Regions from separate parts of the Pararhizobium sp. DWP1-1-3 genome, predicted to be linked through region 2. Evidence: predicted binding sites of a transcription regulator. Region 2 holds the regulator's gene; each other region holds the start of a gene.
The links. Region 2 encodes LexA, which represses DNA repair genes until DNA is damaged. Its sites were predicted from a motif close to TGTTCNNNNTGTGTTCNG; they were not measured.

Region 1 (6,194 bases), on a different contig from region 2:
GAGAAACATGGCCAACTCGGCTGACTTCACCTGATTGATTAAGTACGGGTGTGAGCCCAAGCACGGCTCCGACCGATCGCGAATGGCGGAATCGACTGGGAATATCGACTGTCGGGACATAGGCGAGCGAGACGATAGGTCCGACACCAGGCGAAAGATTATGTGGCAGTATCCGAAGCATTGGTCACATCACAGAAGTGTCCGTTGCACTGGTTCGCTGAGCTGAGGCTGGTCAGGGTCTCCACGCCGCGTCAGTTCGGTTTGTGCGCTAAACCGGATTTCGACATCCCGATCATGAATGAATTCTCGCAGCGTCGTATCGCTCAGGCGATCCCAACCCTTGCCGCGATCCGGACCGGATGGAACGCGGGGCAAAAGGCCGGGCTCATTGCTCCACGCCAAAAGGTTTTCTAGCGATTCTCTGTTGAGAAGATCCCGCAGATGATGGGCCGTGACATAGGCGTCCGGCATTGCGCGGTGAGCGGGCAATCCAGTCTCGTGGTTCAGACCTTGTGGCATGCGTTGGTAGCGAAGCATCTGGTTGGAGAAGCGCGGAAGTTCCGGCCATACACGCATCGCACATTTCCAGGTGCAGATCCAAGGAGTGCCTCCGGTAAAGCGCGGGGTGCAGTACCGCTGCTCGAAGGATGCACGGTGGGCCGCCAACGCATCGATGCGCCCTGCCGGACGAAGAATGCGGGAGGCAACCTGTTTCCAGTAGGGTGCGTCCGCCACGTCTGCGTCTAGAATATGATGCACCGCCATCGTGTCCGGCGAGATCAATCGCCCGGGATTGATGAGCAGCGCGCCGCGCTCATCTGTTACCTGCCAACCGCCGTCCTCATCGGCGATGACGTCCTGCCATCCGATCTCGCAGACGTCGTTCGGTCCATTACCACCGGTCTCCAGATCGATGACGCGAACTCTTGCGTTAGAAAATTCGGCGATGCCTACCTGCCTTTCAAAACCGGGCACTGCTCAGAAATCGAGACCGAGCTGCGGTGATCTCTCGGCCACGGCAATTTCGTTGTTGGTCAGCGAGGAAAGAGTGACCCCAAGCAGTCGAACCGATCGCTTGAACGGAAAAACAGTCGCCAGCAGGCCAGACGCGGCTTCGAGAAGCTCGTGCATCCCTGCAAAGGGTAACGCGACCGACCGGCTTCGCGTTGCCTGGGTGAAATCGGAATATTTGATCTTCACGGTCACGGTCTTGCCCGCGATGCGGTTCGTATCGCAGTAGCGCCAGACTTTCTCTGCAAGCGCCGCTAACTCGGCCTTGGCCAGATCGAGGTTGTTGATGTCTTGGGCGAACGTGTCCTCGGCACCTACGGATTTTCGGATCCGATCCGAGCGGACCTGGCGTTGGTCGACACCGCGGGCAATGCCGTAAAAATAGGGACCCGACTTGCCGAAGTGCTCGGTGAGGAACTGCAGCGACTTATTCTTGAGATCGGCGCCGGTCTCGATCCCGTATTTCCTCATGCGTTCGGTTGTAGCCGGACCTACCCCATGAAATTTTTTGACCGGCAGGGACTCCACAAAGCCCGGTCCGTTCTTCGGGGTAATTACTGCCTGGCCATTGGGCTTGTTGAGATCGCTCGCCATCTTGGCGAGGAACTTGTTGTAGGAAATCCCGGCAGACGCATTCAGTCCGGTCGCCTGCCTGATCTTTGCGCGGATCTCCAGCGCAATCTCGGTGGCAATTTCCATGCCTTTCAGATTTTCAGTCACATCGAGATAGGCTTCGTCAAGCGAGAGAGGCTCGATCAACGGCGTGTATTCTGCAAAAATCCCGCGGATCTGTTGGGAGACGGCTTTGTATACATCAAAGCGTGGGGACACAAAGATAAGGTCGGGGCATTTGCGCTTGGCAGTGATCGACGGCATTGCCGAATGGACACCGAATACCCGCGCCTCATAACTGGCTGCGGCCACCACGCCACGAGCAGCCGACCCGCCTACTGCAAGCGGTTTCCCACGCAAATCGGGGTTATCCCGCTGTTCGACTGACGCGTAAAAAGCATCCATGTCGACGTGGATAATTTTTCGCACTGTGGTCTGCATCATTGCACTCATGGGTCAATCAATCGGTATGGAAACAAAAAGGGAACATAGCAGTTTTCGCAGAAGAATTCCAACATTAATGCTGTTTGGACGCACGGACCGCGCAACCACCAGGGTGTTTGCGGCGTTTGTTGCCATAACGCTAGAAACAGGAGATAGGCACATGGCAGACGACAGCACCACGACAATCCGGGCGATTTTCGAGACGCGAGCAGCCGCCGACCTTGCCGTGGAACACTTGGTTCAGCAGCACGGCATCTCTAGACCGGATATTTTCATCCAGTCCGCGACGGACGAAAATACATCCGGTTCAAAGCCGTCGGGTGGTGATGTTTCCCATGAGGGCGGCGATCGCGACGACGCTGCACTTGAGGGGGAGATTGAGGTCTCAGCCGACATCTCAGCCAGCCAGATCGCTGCTGTCCAACGCAGCTTAGGTGAAGCTGGCGCGATCCGCGTCTCTGGTCGATGAGCATGTTCGCAGCCGGCACTGTTTCGGCTTCGAACTCGTATGCGTAGAGGACAATCACCAATGGCCGACAGCCTTTCGACTTACCGCGCCAAGCGCGACTTCAAGAAGACGGAGGAGCCGAGCGGCGAAGCCAAGGTCAACGCCTCGAGCCGCCGGCGGTTCGTTATCCAGAAGCATGATGCCACGCGCCTGCACTACGACTTGCGGCTTGAGCTTGATGGCGTTTTCAAATCCTGGGCCGTAACCAGAGGGCCCTCGCTCGATCCGCACGACAAGCGATTGGCCGTCGAGGTCGAAGACCATCCGCTCGACTACGGCGACTTCGAGGGCACTATTCCGAAAGGTCAATATGGCGGTGGTACTGTCATGCTGTGGGATCGCGGCTACTGGGAGCCGGTGGGTAACAAAACGCCAGAAGAAGCGTTGGCCAAAGGCGATTTCAAGTTTACCTTGGAGGGCGACCGCCTGCATGGCAGCTTCGTCCTGGTGCGCATGCGCCATGACCGCGACGGTGGCAAGCGCACCAACTGGCTTCTGATCAAACATCGCGATGAAGCAGCCGTAGAAGAGAGTGGCGCAGCAATCCTCGACGACAACGAAACTTCGGTCGCATCGGGCCGGACGATGGAAGCCATCGCTGCAGGCAAGGGGAGAAAACCGAAGCCGTTCATGCTCGAGGGTGGGGCCGTGGAAGCCGACGCTGTCTGGGACAGCAATCACGGCCTTGCGGCTGAAGAGCGCGAAACTGGTACAAAGTCCACACTGAAGACTAAGGCGACGAGGAAAAAGCCGACCATTTCGCGCAGTAAGAAATTCGCCATGCCCGACTTCGTTGCGCCACAGCTGTGCGACAACCTCGCGCGTCCACCATCGACCAGCGGCTGGATCCATGAAATCAAGTTCGACGGCTACCGCATTCAGATGCGCATCCAAGGCGGTGAGGTTACGCTCAAAACCCGCAAAGGCTTGGACTGGACGGCGAAATGGTCTGCCATCGCCAAGGCTGCCTTGGCACTCCCCGAGTGCATCATCGACGGCGAAATCTGCGCCCTCGATGAACGGGGCGCACCCGACTTTGCCGCGTTGCAGGCAGCACTGTCGGAGGGAAAAACCGAGGATCTGGTGTATTTCGCATTCGATTTGCTGTTCGTTGGAGAGGAAGACCTGCGGGATTTACCTCTGGCTGAGCGCAAGGACCGTCTGGCAGCACTGTTAGTCGATGCCGGGGAGGACCCGCGTCTGCGCTTCGTCGAGCATTTCGAGACGGGTGGCGACGCTGTGCTGAAATCAGCCTGCCGCCTATCGCTCGAGGGCATTGTCTCCAAGCAGGCTGACGCACCCTACCGGTCGGGCCGGACCGACACCTGGGCAAAGTCGAAATGCCGCGCCGGCCATGAAGTGGTGATCGGTGCCTATGCAAAGACCAACGGCAAATTCCGCTCGCTGCTTGTTGGCGTCAATCGCGGCGAGCATTTCGTCTACGTCGGGCGGGTCGGCACGGGATACGGTGCCAAAACCGTCAAAACGTTGCTACCTAAGCTCCAGGAGATGGAAACTGCCAAATCGCCGTTCACTGGGCTCGGCGCACCGAAGAAGACCGCGGATATCGTCTGGCTGAGGCCGGAGCTTGTGGCTGAAATCGAGTTCGCCGGCTGGACCGCCGATGGCCAGGTCCGACAAGGCGCATTCAAAGGCTTGCGGGAGGACAAGCCGGCGGCGGAGGTCGAAGCTGATGAGCCCGCGTCTCCTTCACAAGCTGACGTGCCCGATCCGGAGACCGACAAGCCACCGGCCAAGCGGTTCCGCAAGGGCGCAAAAGAAGAGGTCATGGGGGTGATGATCTCTAGCCCGGAGAAGGTGCTTTGGCCTGACGCCGGTGAGGGAGAACCGGTCACAAAAGTCGATCTAGCGCGCTACCATGAAGCCGTCGGATCCTGGCTGATCGACCATATCAAAGGCCGTCCGTGCTCGATTATTCGAACCCCCGATGGCATCAGCGGTGAGCAGTTTTTTCAGCGCCATGCCATGCCGGGCACCTCGAACCTGCTGGAGCTCGTGACAGTCTTCGGCGACAAAAAACCCTATCTTCAGATCGACCGGGTCGAAGGCCTTGCTGCCATTGCCCAGATCGGCGGGATCGAACTGCATCCCTGGAATTGCGAACCGGGCCAGCCGGAAGTGCCGGGCCGTCTGGTCTTTGACCTTGATCCCGGCCCCGATGTGGCATTTGATACGGTCGTCGAAGCCGCACGCGAAATCCGCGATAGGCTGGAAGAACTTGGCCTTGTCAGTTTCTGCAAGACGACGGGTGGCAAGGGCCTGCACGTGGTCACCCCGCTCACTGTACCCAAAGGCAAGAAGCTCAGCTGGGATGAGGCCAAGGGCTTTGCGCATGATGTCTGTCAGGAGATGGCACGCGATAACCCAGACCTCTATCTGATCAAGATGGCGAAGGCCCAGCGCGAGGGGCGGATCTTTCTCGACTATTTGCGCAATGACCGGATGGCGACAGCTGTGGCACCGTTATCGCCGCGGGCACGACCGGGGGCGACCGTGTCCATGCCGCTCAACTGGACGCAGGTTAAGGCCGGCCTTGATCCAACACGTTTTACCATCCGGACAGTACCCGGTTTCCTCAAGAAGAGCACGGCCTGGCAGGATTACTGTGACGGTCAAAGACCGCTGGAGCAGGCCATCAAGCGGCTGGCCAAGGCGAAGAAGGCGGTCGCCTGATCAGCGGTCGGACATATTGAAGACGGCGGCGTTATCCTGGGCTTCGCGAAGACCTTTGTAGGAAGCATGACGCAAATTGCCCTCGTCGGTCCACCCCCGAAACTCAATCTCTGCAATTAATGTCGGTTGCGAAAAGACAAGATTCTTGCCCTTCAGCGGCACGGCCGGCGTTTTGATCCGAAGCTTGTCGAGCGTCGCCTTCAGGTAGACCGCGTCCTTCTGCTTGAAGCCAGTGCCGACGGCCCCGACAGAGATCCAACCGGTGCCGCGGCGAGCGGCAAGCAGAAGGCTGCCCAGTCCGCCACGGGCAGATGCCGATTGCTCATAACCCACGACGATGAAACTTTCGCTCTGGATACATTTGATTTTCAGCCAATCGCCATGTCGGCCGGATCGGTAGGTGCTGTCCCGGCGCTTGGCGATAATGCCTTCAAGACCGAGGGAGCGGGCATTTTCAAGAAGTTCGCCGCCATCTCCGTCAACCTCCTCCGAGAGCCGGATCGTGGTGCCCGCGTCATCGAGTAGATCCTCCAGCAGATGGCGTCGGACCGAAAGCTCCGTGCCCGTCAGGTCATGGCCGTCGAAATAGAGGAGATCGAAGGCAAAGAGGACGGCCTCCGTTGACGCCCGCTTTCCACCGCGGCCGCCGAGCGACCGCTGCAACGCGCCGAAATCGGAGTGCCCATCATCGTTGAGCACCACGGCTTCACCGTCCAGAATTGCGGTTCCAACACCGAGCTTGCCGGCCGCGTCGGCAATTGCCGGAAAGCGATGTGTCCAGTCGTGGCCGCCGCGGGTGATGATCCGCACGCCCTTCGGCTCGATATGGATGGCAAGTCGATAGCCGTCCCACTTATTCTCAAACGCCCACTCTGGTCCTCCCGGCGCTGTTGGTTTCAACAAAGCCAGGCATGGCTCGACACGG
Region 2 (6,194 bases):
CACGCAGAACGCCGGGCGCTGCGTTGGCAATTTTTTCGCCGTCCCTCCGGCCGCCAAGAAACATGGTGACACCCAACCACACGAGATAGGCAGCGCCGGCGAATTTGATGACATTGTAAACGGCGGGCGCCTGGTCGAGGATCGCCGCCAAACCCAATGCTGTCGCGACAATATGAACGTAGCAGCCCAGATGAATACCGAAGGCCGCCATCAATCCGGCCCGCGGCCCGTGCGCCAGTGTCTGTGCCGTCATGTAGAGAATGGCAGGGCCTGGCATGCAAGCGAAAATCAGAGTCGCAAAGGCGAACGGCATCAACTGTTCCAGTGGCAACATAGCGGCTCCTCCAACCGGTAGCGCCGCCATTAAGCGGCGTTGATGAAGCCATCCCGGTCAAGCCGCGATTCTGTCATCGACGCCGGGAGAAATGCACGCAGGAGGGGTGCAAGAGACATACGGCAGGTGCCGTATTTCGGCATGAACAGGCAGTCGAACTGCCACCAGCGTTAACGGCGGGTTACCGCCATTGCTGGTGATCATTGGGGGCCGCAGCATCAAAATGCGTCATGCGCATCTCACGGCCGATGCATGCCGTGCGGATGGATGATGAGCAGTGATCGTTCGGTGCATATTATGGCGAGATTGTTTCCCCGGCTGCCAAATTATGTTATCGTCACTCCTACGCATTGAGTACGCATTCAGCAGTGGAGCGCCCGTGACCAGCGTGTTGCAGCGTCTGTTCCCCACTTGAACGTATGTGCTGCAAGCCGGCGAAGGAGAATGCAATGCATTACAGCGTGCAGTTTTTCACTTGGACCCCGAAGCAGGGCGTCCATCAGGTCGGATCCACCATCGAGATCGATGCGGTCAACCCGAAGCTTGCGGCCGTGTCACTGCTCGGACTTCGGCTGGACGAAACAGGTGCAGCCAAAAAACTGGCGGTACGCGTCTGGACGAAACCGGATGACAGCAAGGCCGATTGCGCCTGCTTCTATTATCATTGATCAGCCCCGGTCCGTGATATCCCGACCGCAACGGTGGACGCGGAACGCCCATCCATTGTTGCCGACTGCTTGTCTCTTCCTGATTAAGAGTGCCGGATTAAAATAACCGTCCAGAGGTTCTGCCTGAAAAAATCGCGTGGATGGATTTGCTCGCGCCGTAATCGACCTTGGTCGAAACGGCAACGCCGTTGCTCGTTTCCGCCGGAGACTGACATCTGTGGGAAATTTGGAGGCCTCGCCCGGAATTGAACCGGGGTGCAAGGATTTGCAGTCCTCTGCGTCACCACTCCGCCACGAGGCCTCACGAGTTCAAATAGTCGAACTGTGGCGGCGGTTTAGAATGATCCTAGACAAATCGCAAGAGGATATTTCTCAAAAACGCTCTTGGCCAGTTCCGAAATGATATTTCCGATCTGTCGTCACAACCCTGAGGCGACGCTTAAGTTGGCATCCGACAAACCGGAACGAGATCACAGCAGCCGATGAAAATTCGCAACGGCCCCTGCCCTGATCGATTGGTGCATTATCGAAGGGAATGGAAGGCGGGTTTCGAAAGTCGCCCCATAGTCAGGCGCCATCTCCGCCGGGTTGAATGATGGAGCGGCCCCGCCGCTGGTTGACTTGGCTGACACCAAGTCCTGCCAAGTACCAAGTTTGAAAGCAGCGCTGAGAAGACGTGATCTCAGATCCAACACATCGCTAACGCCTTGCCGCTCCGAGCTGTAAGCGCTGCGGCCGTTTCCATCGTCATGCGATTTTTTGCGTTGTCGTGCGCACCGCTCGGTTATCACCTGATCCCCAGCCTTCATGCGGGCAGAAGACGTAGTCCGTTCAATGGTAGCGGCGGATCAGTCCGACAAGTTTCCCCTGTATCTTGACCCGGTCAGGCCCGAAGATGCGCGTTTCGTAGGCAGGGTTGGCGGCCTCCAGTGCGATCGAGGCCCCTTTCCGTCGAAAACGCTTCAGCGTCGCTTCCTCGTCATCAACCAGGGCGACGACGATTTCGCCTGGGCTGGCGCTGTTCGTGTTGCGGATGATGACCGTGTCGCCATCCAGAATACCTGCCTCGATCATCGAATCGCCGCGTACTTCAAGTGCATAATGCTCGCCGGCGCCGACCATCTCGAGGGGCACGGAAATATCATGGGTGTTGTTCTGGATCGCCGAGATCGGCACACCGGCGGCAATCCTGCCCATCACCGGTATCGAGACCGTATCGCTGTTTGCGGCGGCTTTGGCGGGAGCAGCAGGGGCTGGTTGCACGCCAAGACTGCCTTGAATGATGCTCGGTGAAAAGCCCCGCTTGGGCTGGAGGCTCATCGAATAGGCCTCCGGCAACTTGATCACCTCCAGTGCACGCGCACGGTTGGGAAGGCGGCGGATAAACCCCCTCTCCTCAAGCGCTGTGATTAGCCGGTGAATGCCGGATTTTGAGGCCAAATCCAGCGCATCCTTCATTTCATCGAACGATGGAGGCACACCCGACTCTTTCATTCTTTCGTGAATGAACAGAAGCAGTTCCTGTTGCTTGCGGGTCAGCATGAACGATCACTCCAGAATCGAGAAACAAATCAAGAACGAACATTATCTGTTCCATATGTGTTCCGCAAGTACTTAAAATTCATCGAATGTTTTCAAGGGGCACATGGCGACACAAACGATCGAATCGGGTCCGTCATCCGACTGTTTTGACCGGAGGATTCCCGCTTGCCCAGAAGTAGGCCCAATTGCGAAGCCTTTGCACAACCTGGAGCCGTTCGTTTGTAAGGACCGGTGAGTCTAAAAAATCCTGTTGCGATGTAATGGCACGGCATGTCGATGAGCGTGGCAATGTCGTTTTCGCCGGAAAAGACAAACCGAACCGCACAGCTAAATTCCAAAAGGCATGTCGGGATTTCTTGGGCGGCCGGTGTTGCTGGCTTTGACTGAATCGACTGGTGCGGGAATGTTTAGCGAGAGCACAGAGGATGATGCCGCGACCCCAAGTCCAGGAGAATGCGCCGGCAGCCGGTGTGACGACGCGGCCCAATCAAGGAACGATCGACACCCCCTCGCATGATGTCCTGAAACAGCAGCTGTTACGGTGTTCTAATTGGACGCTTGCCATTTTCGCGCCCACCACACCGATAGCCTGCGCCGCCGGCGCCTGACGAAGGCGAGATCATGAGATAGGACTAGGAACCCCAGCGGCACCATCCAGAATCCGAGGACCGGCAGAAACCCGAGGATGCCGCCAAAAATCAACGTGCCGCCGATGGTGATGCGCAATAGACGCGATTGCGGCAGCCGCATCCGCCATGAACCAATAACCAGTTCATGCGTTCGCGCGTCGATGCCGAATTTTTTCGTTTTTTGCGGTTCTGCCATATATTCCACCTATCAAGCGTAAAGCGCGTGCCCGTTATGCTACAGTCCCGCAATGCCAAGGGTTTGGCTCGCAGGCAGCCGGAATGCGCTGCCTCCCACAGATGGGAAGTTCTCCACAGTCTGACAAGATTGTGCGTTTTTTTTTGAAAAACCGCTTGGCAAATCGGAAAAGCATTTGTATTAGCAGCCTCACTTCTGCAGGACATACCGCCGCAGATGATCCCTGGTAGCTCAGCGGTAGAGCATTCGACTGTTAATCGACAGGTCGCCGGTTCGAATCCGGCCCGGGGAGCCAGTTTTCAAAGGCCTTGCTGAAAAAGCAAGGCCTTTTTGATTTGAGGCGAATGGGTCGGCCGGTAACCGGCGTGGCATGGTAGTTTGCGGTATCATCGGTCATCGCCACCAGCGGGGCACCTAGCCCTTCGATCATCAACAGCAATGCAAAGTTCGTGGCGCTGTGTCGAATCTCAGCTTCACGAATGCACCGGTTTGGCAGAGTCCCCGCGCCCTTCGACCTTTGTCAGCAAAAAGAAACCGCGCAAAAACCCGGCTTTCTGTTCAGTGACGGTGAAATTGCGGTTGCCAATATCTATGTGGTGCGGGGGCGCAATTCGCCTTCGCTAAACAGGCTGTGGGGATGATACGTGACTGACTTTCGATCCGGTACGGCCCGGTTGCCAGGATTTTCTCTGGGAAGCCAGTGGACACCGTGTCGTTTGCCATGGTGATGCCTGCATGCCGAACTTCATGATCGATCCGGAAACGCTTCGCTGCACCGGAATGATCGATCTCGGACGGTTGGGCGCGGCGGATCGCTACGTCGACTTTGCATTGCTTGTCGGCAACACCCGCGAGACATGGCGCACCGCTGAAGAAGTGCGGACTGCGCAAACTCGTCTGTTCGACATACACGCGATCGCGACTGCCGACCGGGCAAGGCTCGATTTCTATCTGCGTCTCGACCCGCTGACCTGGGGATAATGATCATTCGGCACTGAATCCCGGCACAACATGTGCACGAGACTTTCTACTGACGGTAGTGTAGAGGAATTCAATCCAGTAGACCCACGACAGGAGCAGACAATGCCGTCGATCGAGTTGCTTATCGCCTTCATCGCCACCACGGCGGTCTTTGCCTATATTCCCGGTCCGGCCATGCTCTATGCGGCGGCCCAGACGATTGCGCGTGGCCGCTGGTCCGGGCTGATGGCCACGCTTGGTATTCACCTCGGTGGCTACTTCCATGTCATTGCCGCAGCCGCAGGTCTGTCGATCCTGTTTCATGCCGTGCCGACGCTGTACATGATCGTCAAATTTGCCGGTGCGGCCTATCTGATCTGGCTTGGCATTTCTCTTTTCCGTTCCAAGATTGAGGGCGACACCACCCTGCCCGGCACCGCGCCGAAATCGGGGCGCCGCGCATTCTTCGAGAGCGTTACCGTAGAGGTCCTCAATCCCAAGACGGCGATTTTCTTCGTGGCCTTCCTGCCGCAATTCGTCGATGCGTCGGCCGCCTTCCCGGTCTGGCTGCAGCTGGCGATCCTTGGAACGATCGTCAACCTGATGTTTTCGTCGGCGGATATCGTCTGCGTGTTTCTGGCCGGTGCGGTGATGACCAAGCTGCGCCGTTCGAGCTCCGCGCAACGCCTGATGCAGCGCGCCGGTGGTACCATGCTGGTCGGTCTCGGGGCGCATCTGGCTTTCCAGAAAAGCTGAATCCTTCCGGCCTCCGATGGCTGCGGCTGCCGCTTCATATAAAGAAGCGGCAGTTCCAATTTCGCTGGCGGTATTCGCCCGCAAAACGATGAAATAAAAAGCTTTCTCCGCGAAACCTTTGATCCGTTGCACCCGTATCTGCGTAGACTACGACGTTGGATACGTTGCGCGGATAAAAATGAACAACAATGACCTTTCCCACGAAAACCCTATCATCGTCTGGTTTCGCAAGGACCTGCGGCTGGACGACAATCATGCGCTTCATGCCGCAGCCCAAACCGGCCGCAGTATCATTCCCGTCTACATCCGCGAGCCTTCTCGGCACGGCACCGGGCCACTGGGCGCCGCACAGTCCTGGTGGCTGCATCATTCGCTGAAAGGCTTGGAGAAGGCGCTTAGTGACCTCGGAAGCCGGCTTGCCCTTCGCAGCGGCGAGCCGGGTAGCGTGTTGGCAAAGCTGATTACTGAGACCGGCGCGTCAACCGTCCATTGGAATCGCCGCTATGACCCAAACGGCATCGCTGTCGATGGACCACTGAAAGACACGTTGGCCTCCACGGGAGTAACCGTAAAGAGTTTTGCCGGACAGCTTCTCCACGAGCCCACCCGGTTGAAGACGGGCTCCGGTACGCCCTACCGCGTCTATACGCCGTTCTGGCGCGCGCTCGAGGCATCCGGCGAGCCTGATCAGCCGCTCGAACGGCCAGATGTGCTGGTTGCTTCAGTCAAATGGCCTGACAGCGAGGATCTGGCCTCATGGGCGCTTTTGCCGACGGCTCCGGATTGGGCACAGACGTTTTCCGAAATCTGGACACCGGGCGAAACCGCTGCACTCGAACGGCTGGAGGCATTCGTCGAGGACGATCTTTCCGGATACAAGACCAGGCGCGATCTGCCGGGAACCGATGGCACGTCAAGGCTTTCGCCGCATCTGGCCATGGGGGAAATCTCCCCTGCCCGCATCTGGCACGCCACCCGCAATCTGCGGGATATTCCCGCCGATGACTTGGTCACCTTTCGCAAGGAACTGGTCTGGCGCGATTTTTCCTACCACCTGCTCTTCCACAATCCGGATTTGCCGAAAGAAAATCTCAACCGGAAATATGACG
Region 3 (6,194 bases), on a different contig from region 2:
ATCGCGAAATCACGGAGATGCTTGATTTTTGCTGCGACACTGTCGAGTTGGCGACACCGCAACAGGTGGCTGCAGGGCTTGCCGGGGCGAAGACGGACGACGAACGCGAGATGATCCTGTTCCGGCGTCAGATCTTTCTCTATTTTCACGCGGAACTGGCAAAAGCGGGCCTAATAGAGCCTTTGGGGCCGCCCTTCGTCGAGGGTTGATCGTGTTGTCAGCCCTTGAAGGCGGTGACTTCGATCTCGATCAGCATTTCCGGGCGGATCAGGTCGCAGACCACCATCGTTGCGGCCGGGCGGATGTCGCCGAAGGCTTCGCCGAGGATCGGGAAGACGAGATCGGCAAAGGCGGCATCGGTGACGTAATAGTGATTGCGCACCGCATCCTTGAGCGAGAAACCGGTGCCGGTCAGCGCCGCCTCGATCGTCTTCAGGCAATTGCGGGTCTGCTCTTCCACCGTTTGCGGCATGGTCATCGTCTGGTAATCGTAGCCGGTGGTACCGGAAACGAAGCACCAGTCGCCCTGCACGACAGCCCGCGAATAACCCGCCGTCTTTTCAAACGGCGAGCCGGAAGAGATCAGTTTTCGCGGGCTGGGCATTACGGGTCAGGCCCAGGGATGCGAGGCGGCATTGGCCTTTTCGAACGTGTCGATCGCCGTTGCCTTTTCCAGCGTCAGGCCGATATCGTCGAGGCCGTTCAGCATGCAGTGGCGGCGGAACGCGTCGAGTTCGAAGGTGATCTTGCCACCGTCCGGGCCGGTGATTTCCTGGTTTTCCAGATCGACCGTCAGGATGGCGTTGGAGCCGCGCGAGGCGTCATCCATCAGCTTTTCCAGGTCTTCCGGCGAAACCACGACCGGCAGGATGCCGTTCTTGAAACAGTTATTGTAGAAAATGTCGGCAAACGAGGTCGAAATGACGCAGCGGATGCCGAAGTCGAGCAGCGCCCACGGGGCATGCTCGCGCGACGAGCCACAGCCGAAATTGTCGCCGGCAACCAGGATATTGGCATTCTGGTAGGCGGGCTTGTTGAGAACGAAATCCTCGTTGACCGTGCCGTCTTCATGGTAGCGCGCTTCGGCGAAAAGCCCGATGCCGAGACCGGTGCGCTTGATCGTCTTCAGGTAATCCTTCGGAATGATCATGTCCGTGTCGATATTGACGACGGGGAGCGGCGCGGCAACGCCGGTGAGCTTGACGAACTTGTCCATGGCAATGGCCTTCGATTTCAACGGGGCGGAAGAATTTCCGCCAAGCGTGTAGAGCAATTTCATGCCGAAATGAAGGAGAATCTTGTTGCGCGCTGCGGGAAAGCCCGCAAACCGGCCTCAGAGATCGATGATCGTGCCGTGGCCGTCGTTCCAGATGCGCGGTTCGCGCTGCTGGCGGTTGCGGTTGACGGTGGCGCGCACCGGCTTGGGCGCAAGCCGCGCGGCAATCGTCATGCCGATCATCACCACCGAGGCGATGCCGATCAGGGCAAGGCCGAGCGAGGCGGTAAACACGAAGGCCATCAGCGTGAAAGCGATGCCTGCGATTGTCAGGAGGAGAGAGCGTATGCTTTGCATTGTCGTCACCTTTCGTTGCCTGAGATGTGGGTTCGCCCGCGCCGCGTTGCAAGACCTACTTCCGTATCACAGGTCTGCCTTGCGAAAATGGCGAAAGCCGGGCACAAAAGCCGCATGAACTCGCCTGCACCCCTGAACTCGCCTGCATCAGAGAGTAGAGCATGATGCCGTCCGAAACCTCCGCACCCTTTTCGGCATCGTCCTCTGGCGACCGCCACCCGGCCCGTCTGCGCCGCTCGGTTCTGTGCGTACCCGCCGACAATGCCCGCGCCCTTGCCAAGATCGCCAGTCTTGCCTGCGATGCGGTGATCTACGATCTCGAAGATGCAGTCTCCGTCGACAACAAGGTTGCCGCCCGCCAGACGCTGGCCGATCATCTGCAGCGGCAGCGCCGCAGCGATATCGAAGTGATCATCCGCATCAACGATCTGAAGACACCGTTCGGCGAGAAAGATCTGGCCTTCGCCCTGACGCTATCGCCCGATGCCATCTTTTTGCCGAAGGTCGAAAGCCCGCAGGATATCCAGGCGGTCGTTGATTTCCTTTCGGAAAACGATGCGCCGGATAGCGTACGTCTCTGGGCGATGATCGAAACCCCGCGCGGCGTGCTCAATGCGGCGGCGATTGCCGAAACCGGAAGAACCTCCGGCGGCAGGCTTGATTGTTTCGTGCCGGGGCTGAACGATCTGCGCAAGGATACCGGCGTGGCCGCCCTGCCCGGCCGCACCTATCTGATTGCCTGGCTGATGCAGATCCTGCTCGCCGCCCGCAGCTGCGGCCTCGATATCATCGATGCCGTCTTCAACGATTTCCGGGATGATGCGGGTTTCGCGGCGGAATGCGCTGAGGGTCGCGACATGGGCTTCGATGGCAAGATGCTGATCCACCCGGCCCAGATCGGCCCGGCCAACGGCGCCTTCGGTGTCGCCGACACCGCCCTTGCTGACGCCCGGTCGATCATCGATGCCTTTGCGCTGCCGGAAAATGCCGATAAAGCCGTCATCAATCTCAATGGCCTGATGGTCGAGCGTCTCCACCTCGATCAAGCCCTGCGGCTCGCCGCCAAGGCCGATGCCATCAACGAAAAAGGAAAAAACCCTTGAAACTTTATCGCCTGCTGACCGCCATCGACGACGCCACCTTCTGCCACAAGGTCACGGCCGCTCTCAACAAGGGCTGGGACCTCTACGGTTCGCCAACCTATGCCTGGAACCAGGAAACCCGGGCAATGATGTGCGGCCAGGCTGTCGTCAAGGATGTCGAAGGCAAGGAATACACCTCCGACACCAAGCTCTCCGAACACTGACCCCGATGGACTGAAAGCTGCTGGGACGGTTCAACCGTCTCAGCCGCCCACATGCTCGACGCTTTCCTCGATCCGCTCCATGTCGTCGTCCGACAGGCCGAAATGATGGCCGATCTCGTGGATCAGCACATGGGTGATGATGTCGCCCAGCGTCTCCTCGTTCTCGGCCCAATAATCGAGAATCGGCCGGCGGTAGAGAATGATCCGGTTCGGCATCTCGCCGGTTTCCATGGTGAAACGCTCGCCGATGCCGCGTCCCTCGAACAGTCCGAGCAGATCAAACGGCGTTTCCAGCGCCATGTCCTCGAAAACGTCCTCATCCGGAAAATCGTCGATCTCGATGGTCAGATCGGTCGCCAGCGCCCGGAATTCGTCCGGCAGGTGGCTGTAAGCCTCCAGTGCCAGGGATTCGAATGTGCTGATTGTCGGCGCGTGGCGTTCCCGCCAATCGTCGCTCTGGTCTATACGGGCCATGGGCACTCCTTGCTTGCCCCCTGATATAGCCATTTCCCCAGCGTTTTTCGAGGGTTGAATTTGGTTGGACCCTGTCAAGGAATAAATTCTTAGAGAATCCCGTTGACTCTTCTTTGAAGCTCTGGAATCTATAGGAACATAACAGGAACAATTTGAATTGGAGTGACGTCATGGTGCAGACGCCCATGACGCGCGAGCGTCTTTCTGCGCTCCGCGAAGAGATCGCAAGGCTGGAAAATGAAAACGTCCCCGGGCTCCTGAAAGCGGCCAGGAAGGGCGCTCCGGAAGGCTTCGAGCAGAAGATCGGCAATGAGGATGCAGACGTTTTTAGGCAGGTTCTTCCCCTCGGTATCGCCGCACTCGACGATATCCTCCAAGGCGGTTTGCCGCTTGGCGGGCTCACCGAAATCCGTACTGCGGAAACCCGGGATGCAGGTGCTGCGATGGGTTTTGTTCTCGCATTGGCGGTGCTTTGCCAAGATCGCGGACAGGCAGTCTCGCCCGTTCTTTGGATCGGTCAGGGAATGACTGCGTCTGAAGCAGGTCCTCCCTATGGCCGTGGGCTGCAGGCCTACGGGCTGGATACTGGCCGTTGCATCTTCAGCAGCCCCCGAACTATCGCCGATGCGCTCTGGATTGCTGAAGCGGCGCTCTCGGTCCCGGTCTTTACCGCTATCATCCTGGAAATCCGGGGAAACCCGGCCCAGTTCGGCCTGAACGAAAGCCGCCGCCTGCATATGCGAGCGCGAACAGGCAAAGTGCCGATTTTTCTTCTGCGACAGGCGGGTGAGGAAGAGGCGAGCAGTGCCATCTTCCGGTTCCGTGTTGCCCCTGCCCCCGCCGCTGGGCGGCCGCTTCCGGATGGTTCGATGCTGGCTGGTAGCATCGGCAATCCGGTCTTCCGGGTCGCCGTTGAGAAAAGCAGGGCCTTTGCACCTCTTGAGCTTTTGATGGAATGGAGTTCCCATGCCCGCCGTTTCCGAGATCTCGTCCCAGAGACAGCCGCTTCTGCTGCAAAACGCCAGCCAGCGCATTCTGTCGCTGAACTTCCCGCATCTGCCGGCGGACCGGGTGGCGCGGATGAAATGGGGCGTGTCATGGCTTTCCAGAAAGCGTCCTGATTTTCCGCCGCTGGTTTTTGTCGACCGTATCCAGAATGCCATGCGCATTGCAGCCCTTGATATCTGCGGTGAAAAGGCCGGGTTGAAACGCGGACAGGGTCTGGCGGAGGCGCGCGCCATGCTTCCAGGCATCGAGATCATTCCAGCCAATCCTGCTGCCGACAAGGGTCTTTTGACATCGCTTGCCGACTGGTGCGACCGGTATACGCCGCTTGTGGCGATGGATGGAGCGAACGGGCTCTATCTGGACATCAGCGGTTGCGTCCATCTGCATGGCAGCGAACAATCGCTTCTGACCGACATCCTCTCCCGGCTTTTTCGCCTGGGCATCGAGGCACGTGGTGCAATTTCCTCTTCAGCGGGCCTTTCCTGGGCGATGGCGCGCTACCGGCCGGGGGAAATCGCCGGGCCTCAGGATGCCGAAGACGTCCTGTCTTGCCTGCCCCTTGCGGCACTCAGGCTTCCCCTGGAAACGATCGAGACGCTGGCGCGCGTCGGTTTGAAAACGGTCGGCGATCTCATTCCTCTGCCGCGGGCGCCTCTAGCCCGCCGGTTCGGCCCGTCGGTGCTTCTACGCCTCGATCAGGCTCTTGGATTCGAAGACGAGCCGCTTTCTCCACGCCTTCCGGTGGCCAGCCTGTCGGCGGAGAGGCGCCTTGCCTTTCCCATTCAGGATGAGGACGATATTCTCGGCCTGACATTGCAGCTTGCCAAGAGCCTGCGGCAGAGCTTGGAAGAACGCGAGGAAGGGGGCCGCCTGTTCGAACTCGTGCTCTTCCGTGTGGATGGAAAGGTCTTCCGCATTCGGGCCGCCACGTCGGCTGCATCGAAAGATCCCGAGCGCATCGCCGCGCTGTACCGCGAGCGTCTTCAGGCCATTCACGACGATCTCGATGCCGGCTACGGTTTCGAAATCCTTCGTCTCTGCGTACTGAAGACGGAACGCTATGTTGCGATCCAGGAGGATTTTTCCGGGAGATCGGATCAGACCCGCTCCCTGTCGGCCTTTGCCGATCGGGTCATGGCGCGCTTCGGGCCGGAGAGCCTGTCCGTGCTGGTGCTGCAGGAAAGCCATGTGCCCGAAAGGGCGGCGGGCTTTTCTCCGATTGCCGATATCGCCGGGCTCTCTGCGCAGCAGAGGCTTGATATGCCCGCCGCCGCGCTGCCCTCCGTTCGCCCCTTGCGGCTTTTCCGTCATCCGGAACGGGTGGACGCGATCGCGACCGAATTGCCGGAAGGCGCGCCGGCAAGCTTCAAGTGGCGCAAGATCACCTATCAGGTAGCCCGGGCCGAAGGTCCGGAGCGGATCGCCGGCGAATGGTGGATCGACGGAGAAGATGCGCTGACGCGGGATTATTTCCGGATTGAGGATTCGGATGGACGGCGCTTCTGGCTGTTTCGCGATGGCCTCTACGGCCAGACCGTCGCGCCCCCGCAATGGTTCCTGCATGGGATTTTCGCATGAGCGCCGCACCGGTCTTTTATGAGCTTGGCGCCAGAACCAACTTTTCCTTTCTGGAAGGGTCTACTCCGGCCGAGATCATGGTGGTCACGGCCCGGAAAATCGGGCTGGCGGGTCTCGGGATCGCGGATCGCAATACGGTGGCCGGCGTGGTTCGCGCCCATGCCAAGGCAAAGATCGAGAACTATGCGTTTCAACCCGGTGCGCGGCTGGTTTTTGCCGATGGCACACCGGATATTCTCGCCTATCCGCGCAATC

Region 1: dinB (DNA polymerase IV) is a predicted target of LexA. The motif match lies at 2,095-2,112, and genes of this name have one in related genera.
Region 3: ACP7BS_RS13360 (ImuA family protein) is a predicted target of LexA. The motif match lies at 3,486-3,503, and genes of this name have one in related genera.

Annotation. Positions count from the first base shown of each region.
Region 1 is NZ_JAFCTR010000003.1:144,730-150,923, reverse strand. It holds partial or broken gene ACP7BS_RS08700 (transposase) at 1-151, opposite strand, end outside; gene ACP7BS_RS08695 (exonuclease domain-containing protein) at 190-975, opposite strand; gene dinB (DNA polymerase IV) at 979-2,067, opposite strand; gene ACP7BS_RS08685 (hypothetical protein) at 2,228-2,536, shown strand; gene ligD (DNA ligase D) at 2,597-5,269, shown strand; gene ligD (non-homologous end-joining DNA ligase) at 5,270-6,194, opposite strand, start outside.
Region 2 is NZ_JAFCTR010000001.1:898,158-904,351, reverse strand. It holds gene ACP7BS_RS04455 (LysE family translocator) at 1-334, opposite strand, end outside; gene ACP7BS_RS04450 (hypothetical protein) at 784-1,002, shown strand; tRNA gene ACP7BS_RS04445 (tRNA-Cys) at 1,230-1,303, opposite strand; gene lexA (transcriptional repressor LexA) at 1,834-2,544, opposite strand; gene ACP7BS_RS04435 (hypothetical protein) at 3,091-3,369, opposite strand; tRNA gene ACP7BS_RS04430 (tRNA-Asn) at 3,590-3,664, shown strand; partial or broken gene ACP7BS_RS04425 (phosphotransferase) at 4,081-4,350, shown strand; gene ACP7BS_RS04420 (LysE family translocator) at 4,453-5,085, shown strand; gene ACP7BS_RS04415 (cryptochrome/photolyase family protein) at 5,264-6,194, shown strand, end outside.
Region 3 is NZ_JAFCTR010000005.1:134,438-140,631, forward strand. It holds gene ACP7BS_RS13325 (hypothetical protein) at 1-209, shown strand, start outside; gene ACP7BS_RS13330 (RidA family protein) at 218-604, opposite strand; gene leuD (3-isopropylmalate dehydratase small subunit) at 611-1,216, opposite strand; gene ACP7BS_RS13340 (hypothetical protein) at 1,334-1,573, opposite strand; gene ACP7BS_RS13345 (HpcH/HpaI aldolase/citrate lyase family protein) at 1,735-2,676, shown strand; gene ACP7BS_RS13350 (DUF1737 domain-containing protein) at 2,673-2,879, shown strand; gene ACP7BS_RS13355 (metallopeptidase family protein) at 2,919-3,353, opposite strand; gene ACP7BS_RS13360 (ImuA family protein) at 3,524-4,474, shown strand; gene ACP7BS_RS13365 (DUF6504 family protein) at 4,515-5,939, shown strand; gene ACP7BS_RS13370 (error-prone DNA polymerase) at 5,936-6,194, shown strand, end outside.